Regions from separate parts of the Aliirhizobium cellulosilyticum genome, predicted to be linked through region 1. Evidence: predicted binding sites of a transcription regulator. Region 1 holds the regulator's gene; the other holds the start of a gene.
The links. The regulator PhoB, encoded in region 1, activates phosphate uptake and scavenging genes when phosphate is short. The targets are predictions, from matches to a motif close to TGTCATNNANCTGTCAT.
Positions count from the first base shown of each region.

Region 2: GGE33_RS03710 (DUF1045 domain-containing protein) is a predicted target of PhoB. The motif match lies at 2,448-2,464, and genes of this name have one in related genera.

Region 1 is NZ_JACIGW010000002.1:746,209-753,281, forward strand. Features, by position in the region: gene GGE33_RS12365 (Hsp33 family molecular chaperone) at 1-232, opposite strand, end outside; gene argF (ornithine carbamoyltransferase) at 424-1,341, opposite strand; gene GGE33_RS12375 (aspartate aminotransferase family protein) at 1,392-2,588, opposite strand; gene GGE33_RS12380 (GcrA family cell cycle regulator) at 2,993-3,532, shown strand; gene GGE33_RS12385 (PACE efflux transporter) at 3,732-4,166, shown strand; gene phoB (phosphate regulon transcriptional regulator PhoB) at 4,237-4,920, opposite strand; gene phoU (phosphate signaling complex protein PhoU) at 4,950-5,663, opposite strand; gene pstB (phosphate ABC transporter ATP-binding protein PstB) at 5,711-6,526, opposite strand; gene pstA (phosphate ABC transporter permease PstA) at 6,539-7,073, opposite strand, start outside.
Region 2 is NZ_JACIGW010000001.1:801,587-808,659, forward strand. Features, by position in the region: gene GGE33_RS03695 (hypothetical protein) at 1-357, opposite strand, end outside; gene mnmC2 (tRNA (5-methylaminomethyl-2-thiouridine)(34)-methyltransferase MnmC2) at 441-1,205, opposite strand; gene GGE33_RS03705 (NAD(P)/FAD-dependent oxidoreductase) at 1,204-2,427, shown strand; gene GGE33_RS03710 (DUF1045 domain-containing protein) at 2,554-3,261, shown strand; gene GGE33_RS03715 (TetR/AcrR family transcriptional regulator) at 3,270-3,986, opposite strand; gene GGE33_RS03720 (homocysteine S-methyltransferase family protein) at 4,146-5,099, shown strand; gene GGE33_RS03725 (hypothetical protein) at 5,113-5,328, shown strand; gene puuE (allantoinase PuuE) at 5,417-6,361, shown strand; gene uraD (2-oxo-4-hydroxy-4-carboxy-5-ureidoimidazoline decarboxylase) at 6,358-6,855, shown strand; gene GGE33_RS03740 (nucleotidyltransferase family protein) at 6,916-7,073, shown strand, end outside.

The DNA.
Region 1 (7,073 bases):
TGAACTTGCCATCAAATTTCAGCGAAGTACCGAGCAATGCCGTCAGCACCAGTGCTTCTGCAAGCAGCCTTGCAACCGGAGCCGGATAATCATGGCGACCCAGAATGGTGTTGAGAAGCGGCCCAAGCTGCACCGCACGGCCACGAACATCCAGGCCCTCGACCTGGAAGGGAACAACCCTGTCGTCTCCGGCAAAGTGGAGGTCCTTCAGTTCCACGGTTGCTTCCGCCATCATCTTACTCCTTCACACCGATCGTCTCGGGCCTTGTCCCCGACCTTTACACAAACAGGCCGGCAAGCGGAACCGCTGGGCCGCTCGAAAATGTCGGGGATGTCTGTTGAAGCGCCGGCACCAGGCACTGCGCGTTTGAAAGCCGACAAATGGTGCCGGCTTCAAGCCAATTCAAGAGCCAGAAGACAGGCTCAGATCGCGCCGAAGCACCAGGCCAGAATGGACTTCTGGGCGTGGAGGCGGTTTTCAGCCTCGTCGAAGACGACCGACTGCGGGCCATCGATCACGGCGTCGGTGACTTCCTCGCCACGATGGGCCGGCAGGCAGTGCATGAACAGCGCATCGGCCTTGGCCTGCTTCATCAGCGCTTCATTGACCTGATAGGGCTGGAAGATGTTGTGGCCGCGCGCCTTGTGTTCCTGGTTCATCGAAACCCAGGTATCCGTGACCACGACATCGGCGCCGGCAACCGCGCGCTCGACATCGTGGGTGAGCATGATCTCGCCGCCGTTGTTGCGCGCCCAGTTCAAGAACTTGTCATGCGGCTCGGAACCCATCGGAACGGCCATATTCATGCGGTAACCGAAACGGGCCGAACCTTCGACGAGCGAATGCAGCACGTTATTGCCGTCGCCCGTCCAGGCAATCGTCTTGCCGGCGACGGGACCGCGATGTTCCTCGAAGGTCATCAGGTCGGCCATGATCTGGCAGGGATGGGTGTCGTCTGTCAGCGCATTGATGACCGGCACGGTGGCATGTTCGGCCAGTTCCAGAAGGCGCTTGTGATCGGTGGTGCGGATCATGATCGCGTCGACATAACGCGACAGAACCTTGGCGGTGTCGCCGATCGTCTCGGCGCGGCCGAGCTGCATCTCGGTACCCGACAGGAACAGCGTCTCGCCGCCGAGCTGGCGCATGCCCACATCGAAGGAGACGCGGGTGCGGGTGGACGGCTTCTCGAAAATCATGGCCAGCATCTTGCCGGCCAGCGGCTTGTCAGCCGTGCCGGCTTTGGTTGCCAGCTTTCGCACCTTTGCATCATCGAGGATGGAGCGCAGGTCACCCGCCGACACAGCGGAAAGATCGAGAAAATGCTTGGGAGATGCCATTACCTTGTTCCCTAACGGAGGGAACCGGAAGGCGCCCTCTCTACGTATTCTTAAGCGGATTTCTTCAGCTGGTCAGCCGACAGCGTTTCGGCAGCACGCTCGATACGGCGAAGACCTTCGCGCGCTTCCTCGGCGGTGACGACAAGCGGCGGCAGAATGCGGACGACGTTATCGCCTGCCATGACGGCCAGCATATGCTGATCGCGCATTCCGGAGATCAGGTCGCCGGCCGGCACCTTTGCCTTGATGCCGAGCAACAGGCCCTCGCCGCGAATATCCTCGATCACGGTCGGGAAACGATCCTTGAGCGCAGCAAGGCCCTGACGGAAGACGAGTGCGACATCGCGAACGTTTTCCAGGAAACCGTCGGCGAGCACGATATCAAGCACCGCATTGCCACAGGCCATGGCCAGCGGGTTGCCACCATAGGTGGTACCGTGGATGCCGGGCTTCATGCCGGATGCGGCTTCTGCCGTTGCAAGGCATGCGCCGAACGGGAAGCCGCCGCCAATACCCTTGGCGATCGCCATGATGTCAGGGGTGATGCCGGCCCATTCATGGGCAAAGAGCTTGCCGGTACGGCCGACGCCGGTCTGAACTTCGTCGAGGATCAAAAGAAGACCCTTTTCGTCGCAGATGCGGCGCAGCTCGCGCATGAATTCCTTCGGAACCGGACGCACACCGCCCTCGCCCTGGATCGGCTCGATCAACAGAGCGCCGGTGTTCTCGTTGATCGCAGCGTTCAGCGCATCGAGATCACCGAAGGGCACCTGATCAAAACCCTGAGCCTTGGGGCCGAAGCCTTCCATATATTTTTCCTGGCCGCCGGCTGCGATCGTTGCGATCGTCCGGCCGTGGAAGGCACCTTCAAAGGTGATGATATGGAACTTTTCCGGGTGCCCCTTGGAATAGTGATAACGGCGGGCCGTCTTGATTGCGCATTCCAGCGCTTCCGCACCCGAATTGGTGAAGAAGGCCTTGTCCGCAAAGGTTGCGTCGACCAGACGGCGCGCCAAGCGCTCCTGCTCCGGGATTTCATAAAGATTGGACAGATGCCAGACCTTCTCGGCCTGCGATTTCAGCGCTTCGACCAGATGCGGATTGGCATGGCCGCAGGACGTGACAGCGACACCCGCACCGAAGTCGAGATATCGCTCGCCGCTTTCCGTCACAAGCCAAACGCCTTCGCCACGCTCAAAGCGCAGCGGGGCCCGGGCAAAGGTGTCGAAAAGCGCAGATTCAGCCATGGCGGCTCACTCCTAATGCATCCGATTGCGGATATTCAAAAAATCAAAATGCCGCCCTCGGGGCGGCCGCGGCACTATCGCCACTCATCCATGTGATGTCAATAAAACTCACGGAAATCTGGGGCTTCAAGGCATTTTGCTGCAAGGACGCAACCCTGCCGACAGCTGTGACAAAAATGACTCTCCCGGAAAGCAAGTTGGGGAAAACCGGGAAATCGATTCGTGGCGATTCCGGGGACTCTTGTCACGGAGTCTGCGGACCTCTAGGTTAAAGATCAATTACTAGACTGCATGCGGCGGAACTAGTCACCAAAAGCATAGATATAGTGCCTGTTGCGAGATGTATCGCGCGACATTGGTGAGGGATTCTGCATGCCACCAACGTTCAAAGGCGGAGAACGGGCATGAACTGGACGGACGAGCGCGTTGAAAAACTGAAAAGGTTGTGGTCGGAAGGCTTGAGCGCCAGCCAGATCGCCGCACAACTTGGAGGCGTAAGCCGCAATGCCGTGATCGGCAAGGTCCATCGCCTCAACCTGCCGGGCCGCGCAAAGGCGGGCGGCACAATCGCGACGAACCGTACGGCAAAGCGCCCAGCAGCAACTACTTCCCGTCCCCAGCAGACATTCGCCACCCGTCCGGCAGCACGCCCGGTCGCCCGTCCGGTCGGCGCAACCGCGCTCAAGGAAGAGGTCGAGTTCGAGGCTTCGCAGGAACTGGTCTACCGTCCCGCTTCCAACGTTGTCCTGCCGATTTCCCGCAAGCTGGCGCTGACCGAATTGACCGAACGCACCTGCAAGTGGCCCGTCGGCGATCCGCTGACGGACGATTTCCACTTCTGTGGCTGTGAGTCCCCGGATAATTCGCCTTACTGCACCTACCATGCGAAGCTCGCCTACCAGCCGGTCAACGAGCGCCGCCGTCCGAGCGCTGCACGGGCGTAAAGTTCGGCACCATAAACAACGATCAAGCGGGCTTCGGCCCGCTTTTTTGTTTGCCGTGCTGCGGGTTCTGCAAGGCAGCCTTGCCCGCCTGCGCCTTGCCTCCTGCGCCACAAACACCTATCTGAAAAGGCGTGAGGACGACCTCCCCCAGAATGGGCATTGATGCCGGGACGACCCGGATAACCCAATGGGGTATAAAATGCGCACGACACGCGACCGTATTCGTCACGCAATCAGCTTCGAAATCATCGGGCTTGCGATTTTCACACCGCTCGCCTCTTTCGTCTTCGGCATACCGGTCGAACATATCGGTGTCGTCGGGATCGTTTCGGCAACGCTGGCGACCGGCTGGAACTATCTCTACAATCTCGGCTTCGACCACCTGATGCAGACGTATCGCGGCGGTACGCAGAAAACCATGGCGCTGCGCGTTGCACATGCCGTGCTGTTCGAACTCGGACTGCTGATCGTGCTCATGCCGTTCATCGCTTGGTATCTGGGCGTGAGCCTGATGCAGGCGCTCGTGATGGATATCTCGTTCGCCCTGTTCTACCTGGTCTATGCGTTCTTCTTCAATCTGGCCTACGACCGGATCTTTCCGCTGCCTGAGTGGCAGGAAGAAGCCAAGGCCTGAAATGCTTCAGCCCGAGGCGGATGACCGCACTCGGGCTGAGAAACCTGCATTCCAGATGCTATCCCGCGTATCAGGATTCCATCGAATAGCCGGCACCGCGAACGGTGCGGATGACATCCTGCATGTTGGAGAAGTTCAGCGCCTTGCGCAGGCGGCCGACATGCACGTCGACGGTGCGTTCGTCGACATAGATATCGTGGCCCCAGACGCCATCCAGAAGCTGGGAGCGCGAGAAGACGCGGCCAGGCGAGACCATGAGGAATTCCAGGAGACGGAATTCGGTCGGGCCAAGGCGTACTTCACGGCTCTTGCGATGAACGCGATGGGTCTCGCGATCCAGTTCGATATCACCGCATTTCAAGACGCTGGAGAGAACCTCGGGCTTGGCACGGCGCAACATCGCCTTGACACGCGCCATCAGTTCCGGCGTCGAGAACGGCTTGACGACATAGTCGTCGGCACCGGTCGCCAGACCGCGAACACGTTCGCTTTCCTCGCCGCGCGCTGTCAGCATGATGATCGGCAGGCGCTCGGTCTCTGGCCGCATGCGCAGGCGCCGGCACAATTCGATGCCGGAAACGCCTGGCAGCATCCAGTCGAGAACCAGAAGATCCGGAGCACGCTCCTGAAGCCTGATTTCGGCCTCATCACCTCTCAGAATGGTTTCGACCTCGTAGCCTTCGGCTTCGAGATTATAACGGAGGAGGACGCTGAGCGCCTCCTCGTCTTCCACGACCGCAATTCTCGGCTGCATACTAGATACACTCCATCAGACAGGCAAAATCAGTCAGCAATCGCGCCGACGGTGTTCGCCGTATCGTCCTTGGGACGCTCGCCTTCCGGCACAGCACCCGTCGTCATGTAGTAGATGGTTTCCGCGATGTTGGTCGCGTGGTCACCGATACGCTCGATGTTCTTGGCGCAGAACAGAAGATGCGTGCAGGTGGTGATGTTGCGCGGATCTTCCATCATGTAGGTCAGGAGTTCGCGGAAAAGCGACGTGTACATGGCGTCGATTTCTTCGTCGCGCAGGCGGATCGCTTCTGCCTTTTCGGCCGAACGGCTGGCATAGACATCCAGCACTTCCTTGAGCTGTACAGCCGCGAGATCGGAGAGGTGTTCCAGACCGCGGGCGAGCTTGCGGGGAACGCCATGGCCCTGAACCGCAATGACGCGCTTGGCGGTGTTCTTGCCGAGATCGCCGACGCGTTCCAGATCGGCTGCGATGCGCAGCGTCCCGATGATTTCGCGCAGGTCGGCAGCCATCGGCTGACGCTTGGCGATAGTGACGATCGCCTTGTCCTGGATCTCGCGCTCGGCGTGATCCAGGATCACGTCGTCGGAGATAACCTTCTGGGCCAGGGCAGAGTCACCATTGACCAGGGCGCGCACGGCATCGCCGCACATCTGTTCCGCAAGGCCACCCATTTCCGAGATGCGGCGGCGCAGATACTTCAGTTCTTCGTCGTAGGCCGACAGGATATGACTTGATACCATCTCTTTGTCCTCAAAATCCGTAGCAGCGGGCAACAGGCAACGGCCAATCAGCCGAAGCGGCCCATGATGTAATCCTGGGTGCGCTGGTCATCCGGATTGGTGAACATCTTGTCCGTGTCGTTCTCTTCGACCAGCTGGCCAAGGTGGAACATGGCGGTACGCTGGGATACGCGGGCGGCCTGCTGCATCGAGTGGGTGACGATAACGATCGTATAGTTGGCGCGCAGTTCGTGGATCAGTTCCTCGACCTTTGCGGTGGCGATCGGGTCGAGCGCCGAGCAGGGTTCGTCCATCAGGATGACTTCCGGCGAAACTGCAACCGCACGGGCGATGCAGAGACGCTGCTGCTGACCACCGGAGAGACCGGTCCCGCCTTCATGAAGACGATCCTTGACTTCCGCCCAGAGGCCGGCGCGCTGAAGGCTGGCTTCGACGATCTGGTCCATATCCGCCTTGTTGCGGGCCAGACCATGGATGCGCGGGCCGTAGGCGATGTTTTCATAAATCGACTTCGGGAACGGGTTCGGCTTCTGGAACACCATGCCGACGCGGGCGCGAAGTTCCACGACATCGATTTCCTTGTCGTAGATATCATCTTCATCAAGGGTGATCTTGCCGGTGACGCGGCAGCCCTCGATCGTGTCGTTCATGCGGTTGAGCGTGCGCAGGAAGGTCGACTTGCCGCAACCCGAGGGGCCGATCAGCGCCGTCACCGTGTTTTCGCGGACATTCAGGTTCACGTCGAAAAGCGCGCGCTTCTCGCCGTAATAGACTGATACGTCCTTGCCAATCATCTTGTACGCGACTTCATTCATCTTCTTGTCCAGCGCCTTCTCAACTGCTGCTTCTGACAACATATTCATTGTGTCGATCTCCTACCAACGGCGTTCGAAGCGCCGACGCAACAGAATTGCACCAACATTCATGACCACGAGGAACAGGAGCAGGATGATGATCGCTCCCGAAGTTCTTTCGACGAAGGCGCGTTCCGCCTCGTTTGCCCACATGTAGATCTGCACCGGCAGTGCTGTCGACGGATCCATCGGCGTCGTCGGATAGTTGGCGACGAAGGCGACCATGCCGATCAGGAGCAGCGGTGCGGTTTCGCCGAGAGCATGCGCCAGGCCGATGATCGTACCGGTCAGGATGCCCGGCATGGCAAGCGGCAGGACGTGATGGAAGATGGTCTGCATCTTCGAGGCGCCGAGGCCGAGAGCCGCCGCACGGATCGATGGCGGAACCGCCTTCAATGCAGCGCGGGTGGCGATGATGATCGTCGGAAGCGTCATCAGCGTCAGGACCAGGCCGCCGACCAGCGAAGCCGAGCGCGGCAGGCCCATGAAGTTGATGAAGACCGCCAGACCCAAGAGACCATAAACGATGGAGGGGACGGCCGCGAGGTTGTTGATG
Region 2 (7,073 bases), on a different contig from region 1:
GAAGTTGAATGTGACGAGTTCGCTTTCATCATCCTGACGGATGCCAACCGCCGTTACGATCAGCCGAGCAATCTCGTCCTGCGCTTCGCTTGCCGACCGGGACGGTTTCACGGCCTTTTCGATAGCCGCTGCGAATACTTCGCTGATCAGACCGAGGCGCATATTGTGCTTCATGATGATATCCCGGTCCTCAAGGATCGCCACCTGTTCAGCCTGCGGGATACCGGCATTGTCCATTGCAGTCAGCGTGGCATTGGTCGCGAGTTTGATCGGGCCTTCCTGAAGCCAGCGATCGACCATCTGGTGGAACTGACGCATGCGGGCAGCGGGAATTGTTTTCTGTACAGTGATCGACATCTGCGTTCCTTTGTCGGTTTTCAGTCAAACCGATATGCGCTCTTCGGATAGAGGATCGGTTGCGGAATTTCGAGTTTCCGGGATCAGTCGACCGCGGACGAGAGATTGGGCCGCGTGCCGCAGAGCATTTCGCGCTTGCCGGCAAAACCGGAACGGCGTTCGACGATGAAGCCGGCGGCGCCGAGGTTGCGACGGACGAAGCCCGCAGCGGCATAGGTGGCGAAGCCGCCGCCCGGTCTGGTGCGATCAAACAGCGCCTGCATCAGTTCGGGCGACCACATGGCGGGATTGCGTGACGGGGCGAAGCCATCGAGGAACCACGCATCGAAATCAGGCTCCGACGCCGTGACGCCATCGAATGCTGCGCCGCAGACAACGGTCAGGCGCGTCTGTTCGTCGAGCGCAAATGTGACATGACCGGTCGGCTCATCCGGCCATGCCGCAACAAGCGCCTGCCGCTCAGCATCGATTTGTGGCCAGCGGGAGAGCGCGCGATCGATCTCGTCGCGCTTCATCGGGTAAAGTTCGAACGAGGTGAAGTGCAGATGCGTGCCCGGCTTGCGCGTGAGTTTCCACTGCCGCCAGGTCTCACAGAAATTCAGGCCGGTGCCGAAACCGAGTTCGCCGATACGAAATCCATCTCCGGTCGGAGACATTGTCTCCCATCGCTCCGGCAGGCCGTTGCCGGAAAGGAAGACGTGGCCGCATTCCAGCCGCCCGTCGGTGCGGCAATAAAAGTGATCGCCAAATTCCTGGGAATACGGCATATCGCCTTCGTGCCAGTCGAGTGTCTGGAATGCCGGGCTTTCGCCCTCAACTGTCTTCAATTCGGGATCATTGTCGCTCATGAGCAATGCGGATAATCCGGCTGGCGCTGGCGGTCAATCTGGAGAGCGGACTATCGGTTCTGCGCGTGGCGCGGCAACCCTTCCGGCCTTTGCCGATCTGGTCATCCTCGGCGGCGGCATCATGGGCCTGTGGGCCGCGGTAAAGGCCGAGCGGCTTGGCATCCGCACCGTGCTCGTCGACAGCGGAAAACTCGGCCACGGCACGAGCGGCGGGCTGCTCGGTGCGCTGATGCCGCATATGCCGGACAAGTGGAACGACAAGAAACAGTTCCAGTTCGACGCGCTGCTTTCCCTCGAGGACGAGGTGGCGCAAATCGAGGCCGATACGGGGCTTTCATGCGGTTATCGCCGCACCGGTCGCCTGATCCCATTGCCGAAATCGCATCTGCGGGCGATCGCGTTTCGCCATTCCGAAGACGCGGCCACGCACTGGGATCAGGCCGGTCGTCGCTTTCACTGGCATGTTGCCGACCAGACACCGCATCCCGGCTGGCCGGATGCCTCGTTCTGCGAGGCCGGCATTGTGCACGATACTTTTGCCGCCAGGGTCTCGCCGCGCAAGCTGACCGAGGCGCTTGGCGCAAGCCTCAATGCCGGCCGTCACGTTACCGTGGTGGAGGGGCTTTCAGCCTCGCGCATCGACGGCGCATCGAGCCGTGTGGAATTTGCCGATGGAACGAGCATCGCCTTCGGTGCCTGCATTGTCGCCGCCGGCCATCAGGCTTTTCCGCTGATCGAGGGCTTGTCCGATCCGCTGCCGCAACCGATCGGCCAGCCGGTCAAGGGACAGGCGGCACTGCTGAGGGCCGGGGCCGATCCGGACCTGCCGCTTCTTTATCTCAATGGTCTCTATCTCGTGCCGCATGACAATGGCGATATCGCGCTCGGCAGCACCAGCGAGGAGGCTTTTGACGAACCGTACTCCACCGATCATCAGCTTGAGGATCTCGTTGCAAAGGCGAGGGCGCTCGTGCCGTCGCTCAGCGATGCTCCGGTTGTGGAACGATGGGCCGGCCTGCGCCCAAAGGCGATCGATCGCGACCCGATGGTCGGGCCGCATCCGGACAACGCGAACGTGATCGCGCTGACGGGGGGCTTCAAGGTCAGTTTCGGGGTGGCGCATCTTCTGGCCGCGGCTGCGCTTGATGCCGTTTCCGGCAGGATAATGCCGGTTCCTGCATCGTTTTTGCTGGAGAACCACCTTTCGGTCGCTTCGCGCTAAACGCGAATCTTCTTCATCTTCGTCGTTAATCTGTCACGCAAATCGCATAGGTCCCTGATCAGGGACTGAATAAGCAAATGCGTAATTAAACAGGGCGGTTGACAGGGATGCACGAGAAGGTGACGCATGCGCTATGCCATATATTTCACGCCACCGGCACATGATCCGCTGACGCTCGCCGCGTCGCAATGGCTCGGCCGTAACGCCTTTTCCGGAGACGCTACCGAGCCGCCTGCCATTCGTGGCGTCGGTCTTCACGAGATCTCCTTTCACACCGCCATCCCGCGCCGCAGCGGGTTTCACGCTGCATTGAAGGCACCCTTCCGGCTTGCGCCCGAGATCAGCGAGCCCATGCTGCTGCGGCACCTGATGCGGTTTGCAGGCTCTCACGAGCCATTCCAGCTGCCACCACTGGAAGTGGCAAGGCTCGGCAATTTCTTCGGCCTCGTGCCGGAAATTCCCTGTGAACGGATGCGACTGTTTGCCTGCGCAGTCGTGCAGGAGTTCGACGTATTTCGCGCACCGTTGTCGGATGCGGAATTCGAGCGCAGCGATCCGGGCGATCTCTCGGCTCCGCAATTCGCCAATCTCTATCGCTGGGGCCATCCTTACGTAATGGACGAGTTCCGTTTCCACATGGCGCTGACGGGGCCGCTCCTGCCGCGCGACAGCACCTTTATCGAACCGGCACTGAGAGATTATTTCTCGCCCTATCTGACAAAGCCGGTCGAGGTCGCCAACCTGGCGCTGTTCGTCGAAGAAGAGCCGGGTGCGCCGCTTCAGGTTCATTCGCTGCACCCGATGGGCCGTGTGGCAGCCCGCAAGATCGCCTGAGTACTGCTTCAGGCTGGCCGATCCGGCTGTTGCTGGCTGAACAGCAGTTTGATGAAGGTGCGGTAGCTCAGGATCTGCCGCTCCAGATGGGTCGGATCGTTCAGGACCTTGGACATGATGATGGCACCATCGAAGGTGCATGACAGCATGTTGGCGAGATCCTTCAGTTCTATCGGCTCCTGCGGCGGGTGCACCGCGGCGATCTCTTCCAGATAACCGAGGAAGCGCCTGTTCCATGAGGCAACAGAGCTGGCGTTAAGCATGTGGATCTCGCGATCGAACAATCGCTCCTGATAACAGATAGAAGCGATGATGCAGCCAGGATGCACGCCCGGCAGGTCGCGCGCCAGTTCCGACAGCAGTTTGAGGCCAATCAGGAAAGCCTGTAGCGGATCATCCGCGAGTTCTCGCCCGCGGTCGAAAATGTCGTCGAAGAGGCGGTCGTTCTCGGTCACGTAGCGGCGCAGCATCTCGCGGGCGAGTTCGTTCTTGTCGTGGAAGTGGTAGAAAAAACCGCTCTTGGTGATACCGGCTTCAGCGATGACTTCTTCGATCGAGGTCGCGGCAAAGCCCTTGGACAGCACGGATATCTGCGCGACCTCGAGGATTCGCTCGCGAGTTGCTTCACCCTTTTTCGGTACGCGGGCGTAGGAAAACTGTACCGGAGGTACGGTTTTTGCGCCATCCAGGCCTTGCCCGGCCAAATCCTCGGTCTTTCGGGACATGGTATCCCCCTGAGCGAGCTCACGTTTTCGATATGTTGCCGTGCTGTACCGCAAGCCGCGTAGATCAAAGCGTCCACCGGGCGCAAAACAAACGGGCAAGCTGCAGCTTCGGGACATGCCTGTTTTCGCGCCGCGGCGATCATATCACAGGAGATGACGATGAAAAACGATCGCCAACGCCTGCCGCATCTGGGGCAAGAGATATATCTGACCGATGGCGGGCTGGAGACGACGCTGATCTTCCACCGTGGTCTGGAACTGCCGTTTTTCGCGTCCTTCCCGCTCATCGATGATGCCAGCGGGCGCGCCGAGCTGGATGCTTATTATGAGGCCTATCTATCGCTCGCACGGAAGTATGGGCGGGGTTTCCTGCTCGATACACCGACCTGGCGGGCCAACCCGGACTGGGCGGCAAAGCTCGGATATGATCTTGCTGCACTCTGGGCGCTCAATATTCGCTCCGTCGACTATGTCGCTGGCTTGCGGGAAAAATGGCAAAGGCCGGGTATGCCCATTCTGCTCAACGGCGTGATCGGGCCGCGGGGAGACGCCTACAAGCAGGGCCGGATGTCCGTGGCCGAGGCGGAGGATTATCACGCCCATCAGATCGATGCCTTTGCCGAAACACCGGTTGATATGCTGAGCGCCATGACGATCAACACGACCGAAGAGGCGATCGGTATCGTGCGGGCTGCCAGGGAGACAGGGCTGCCCGTCGTGATCTCTTTCACGGTCGAGACCAATGGAAGGCTCGCAAACGGCATGTCCTTGCGGGAAGCGATCGAGATGACGGATGACATGACCGCAAATGGTCCCGCCTATTACATGGTCAACTGCGCCCACCCCGTCCACTTCGAACAGGCTTTCGTCGACGGTGATACCTGGCTGCACAGGATCGGCGGTGTGCGCGCCAATGCCTCTTCCAAGAGCCATGCAGAGCTGGACGAGGCGACTGAAATCGATATCGGCGATCCTCAGGAGCTCGGTCGACATTACCGCAGCCTGAGAGCACGTTATCCGTCGATGTGCGTATTGGGTGGCTGCTGTGGCACCGATCACCGGCACGTGGCAGCTATCTGCGAGGCCTGCATGCCACGAGCGGCGGCCGAATGAAGGAGAAGGTTCCATGTCTATATTTGCATTCCCTCCGGCACTATCCACGGCATTCTCTGCCCTGACGCATATTCACTGGCGTGGGCATCACGAGCTCGACATGTCCGCCGAACCGACCGTCGGGCGGCCGCCATTCGCGTCTAAGCTGGAATTCGACGAATATATGCTGCGCGATATAGGTCTCGGCGACGGGGGCTATCACGAGTGGCAGGATGATCGCCTCAACTGATCAACTCGGCTGATCACGGGGACAAGTTTGCATCTCGACATCTGCGGAACCGGTGCGCTACCGTTGCCGTAAATAATCGAGGTGGAACATGCCAATAACCATAAAAGACTACCCGCGCGATCTCGTCGGCTACGGCCGAAACAGTCCCGATCCGAAATGGCCCGGCGGCGCCAATGTCGCCGTGCAGTTCGTCATCAACTATGAAGAGGGTGGTGAAAGCTCGATCCTCGACGGCGATGCGGCTTCCGAAAACCTGTTGTCCGAGATCGTCGGCGCGGCTCCTTGGCCCGGTCAGCGCAATCTCAATATGGAATCGATCTACGAATACGGGTCGCGCGCGGGTTTCTGGCGGTTATTCCGGCTGTTTAACGAACTGAAGATGCAATGCACTGTCTATGGCGTGACACTTGCCATGGCGCGCAATCCGGAAGCGGTCGCCGCGATGAAGGAAGCAGGCTGGGAGATTGCCAGTCACGGTTACCGCTGGCTGGAATACAAGGATTTTCCGATCGACAAGGAGCGTGAGCACATCCTCGAAGCTGTGCGCCTGCACACCGAGCTTGTCGGCGAGCGGCCATACGGCATGTACCAGGGCAAGCCGTCCGACAATACACTGAAGCTTGTGATGGAAGAGGGCGGGTTTCTCTATTCCTCCGACAGCTATGCGGACGATCTGCCCTATTGGGTGCCGGGCAGCGATGGCAAGCCGTTCCTGATCATTCCCTATACGCTCGAGACCAACGACATGCGGTTTGCCACGCCGCAGGGGTTCAATTCCGGCGATCAGTTCTTCGCCTATCTCAAGGATGCCTTCGACACGCTTTACCGCGAGGGCGAGGAAGGCAGCCCGAAGATGATGTCGGTCGGCCTGCATTGCCGTCTCGTGGGGCGTCCGGGCCGTATCGCGGCGCTGCGCCGGTTCATGGAATATGTCGCGTCGCACGACAAGGTCTGGGTTCCGCAGCGTATCGAGATCGCAAAACACTGGCATGAGCACCACAAGCCGGCTCACCGGCCTGCAGGTGCCGCATGACGGCAAGAGGGGATTTCATCGCGACCTTCGGCGGCGTGTTCGAGCATTCGCCTTTCATAGCGGAACGCGCCTATGATGCCGGCCTTATCTTCGTGCCTTTGACCGCGAAGGGCGTGCATGCGGCGATGGTCTCGGAGTTTCGCAAGGCGGGCGCAGGAGAACGGCTTGCCGTGCTGCGCTCGCATCCCGATCTGGCGGGCAGGCTTGCGATCGCCGGCGAGCTGACCGAAGACAGCAAACAGGAACAGGCCGGCGCCGGCCTCGACCGATTGAGCGCCGAAGAGCACGCCCGCTTCACGACCCTGAATGCCGCCTATACGACGAAATTTGGATTTCCGTTCATCATTGCGGTGAAAGGGCTGAACAAGGACGATATTCTGGCAGCTTTCGAGACGCGCATATCCAACAGCGCCGAGGAAGAGTTCGCGACCGCCTGCGCGCAGGTGGAGCGGATCGCGCATCTGCGATTGCTGGCGCTTTTACCCCAAGGGTGAGGGGCACGCTTTCTTCCACATTCGCTGTCGCCTATAGTGGTGATGACAGGAGTAGTGCCGATGCGACCGTCGGAAGTGCTTGAAAAGAACCGCGAGGCGATCCGCGAAGCGACGAAACGCTTCAATGCGGCGAACCCGCGCGTCTTCGGCTCGGTCGCCCGCGGCGAGGATGGGCCTGATAGCGATATCGATATCCTCGTCGATGCCTTGCCGGGAAG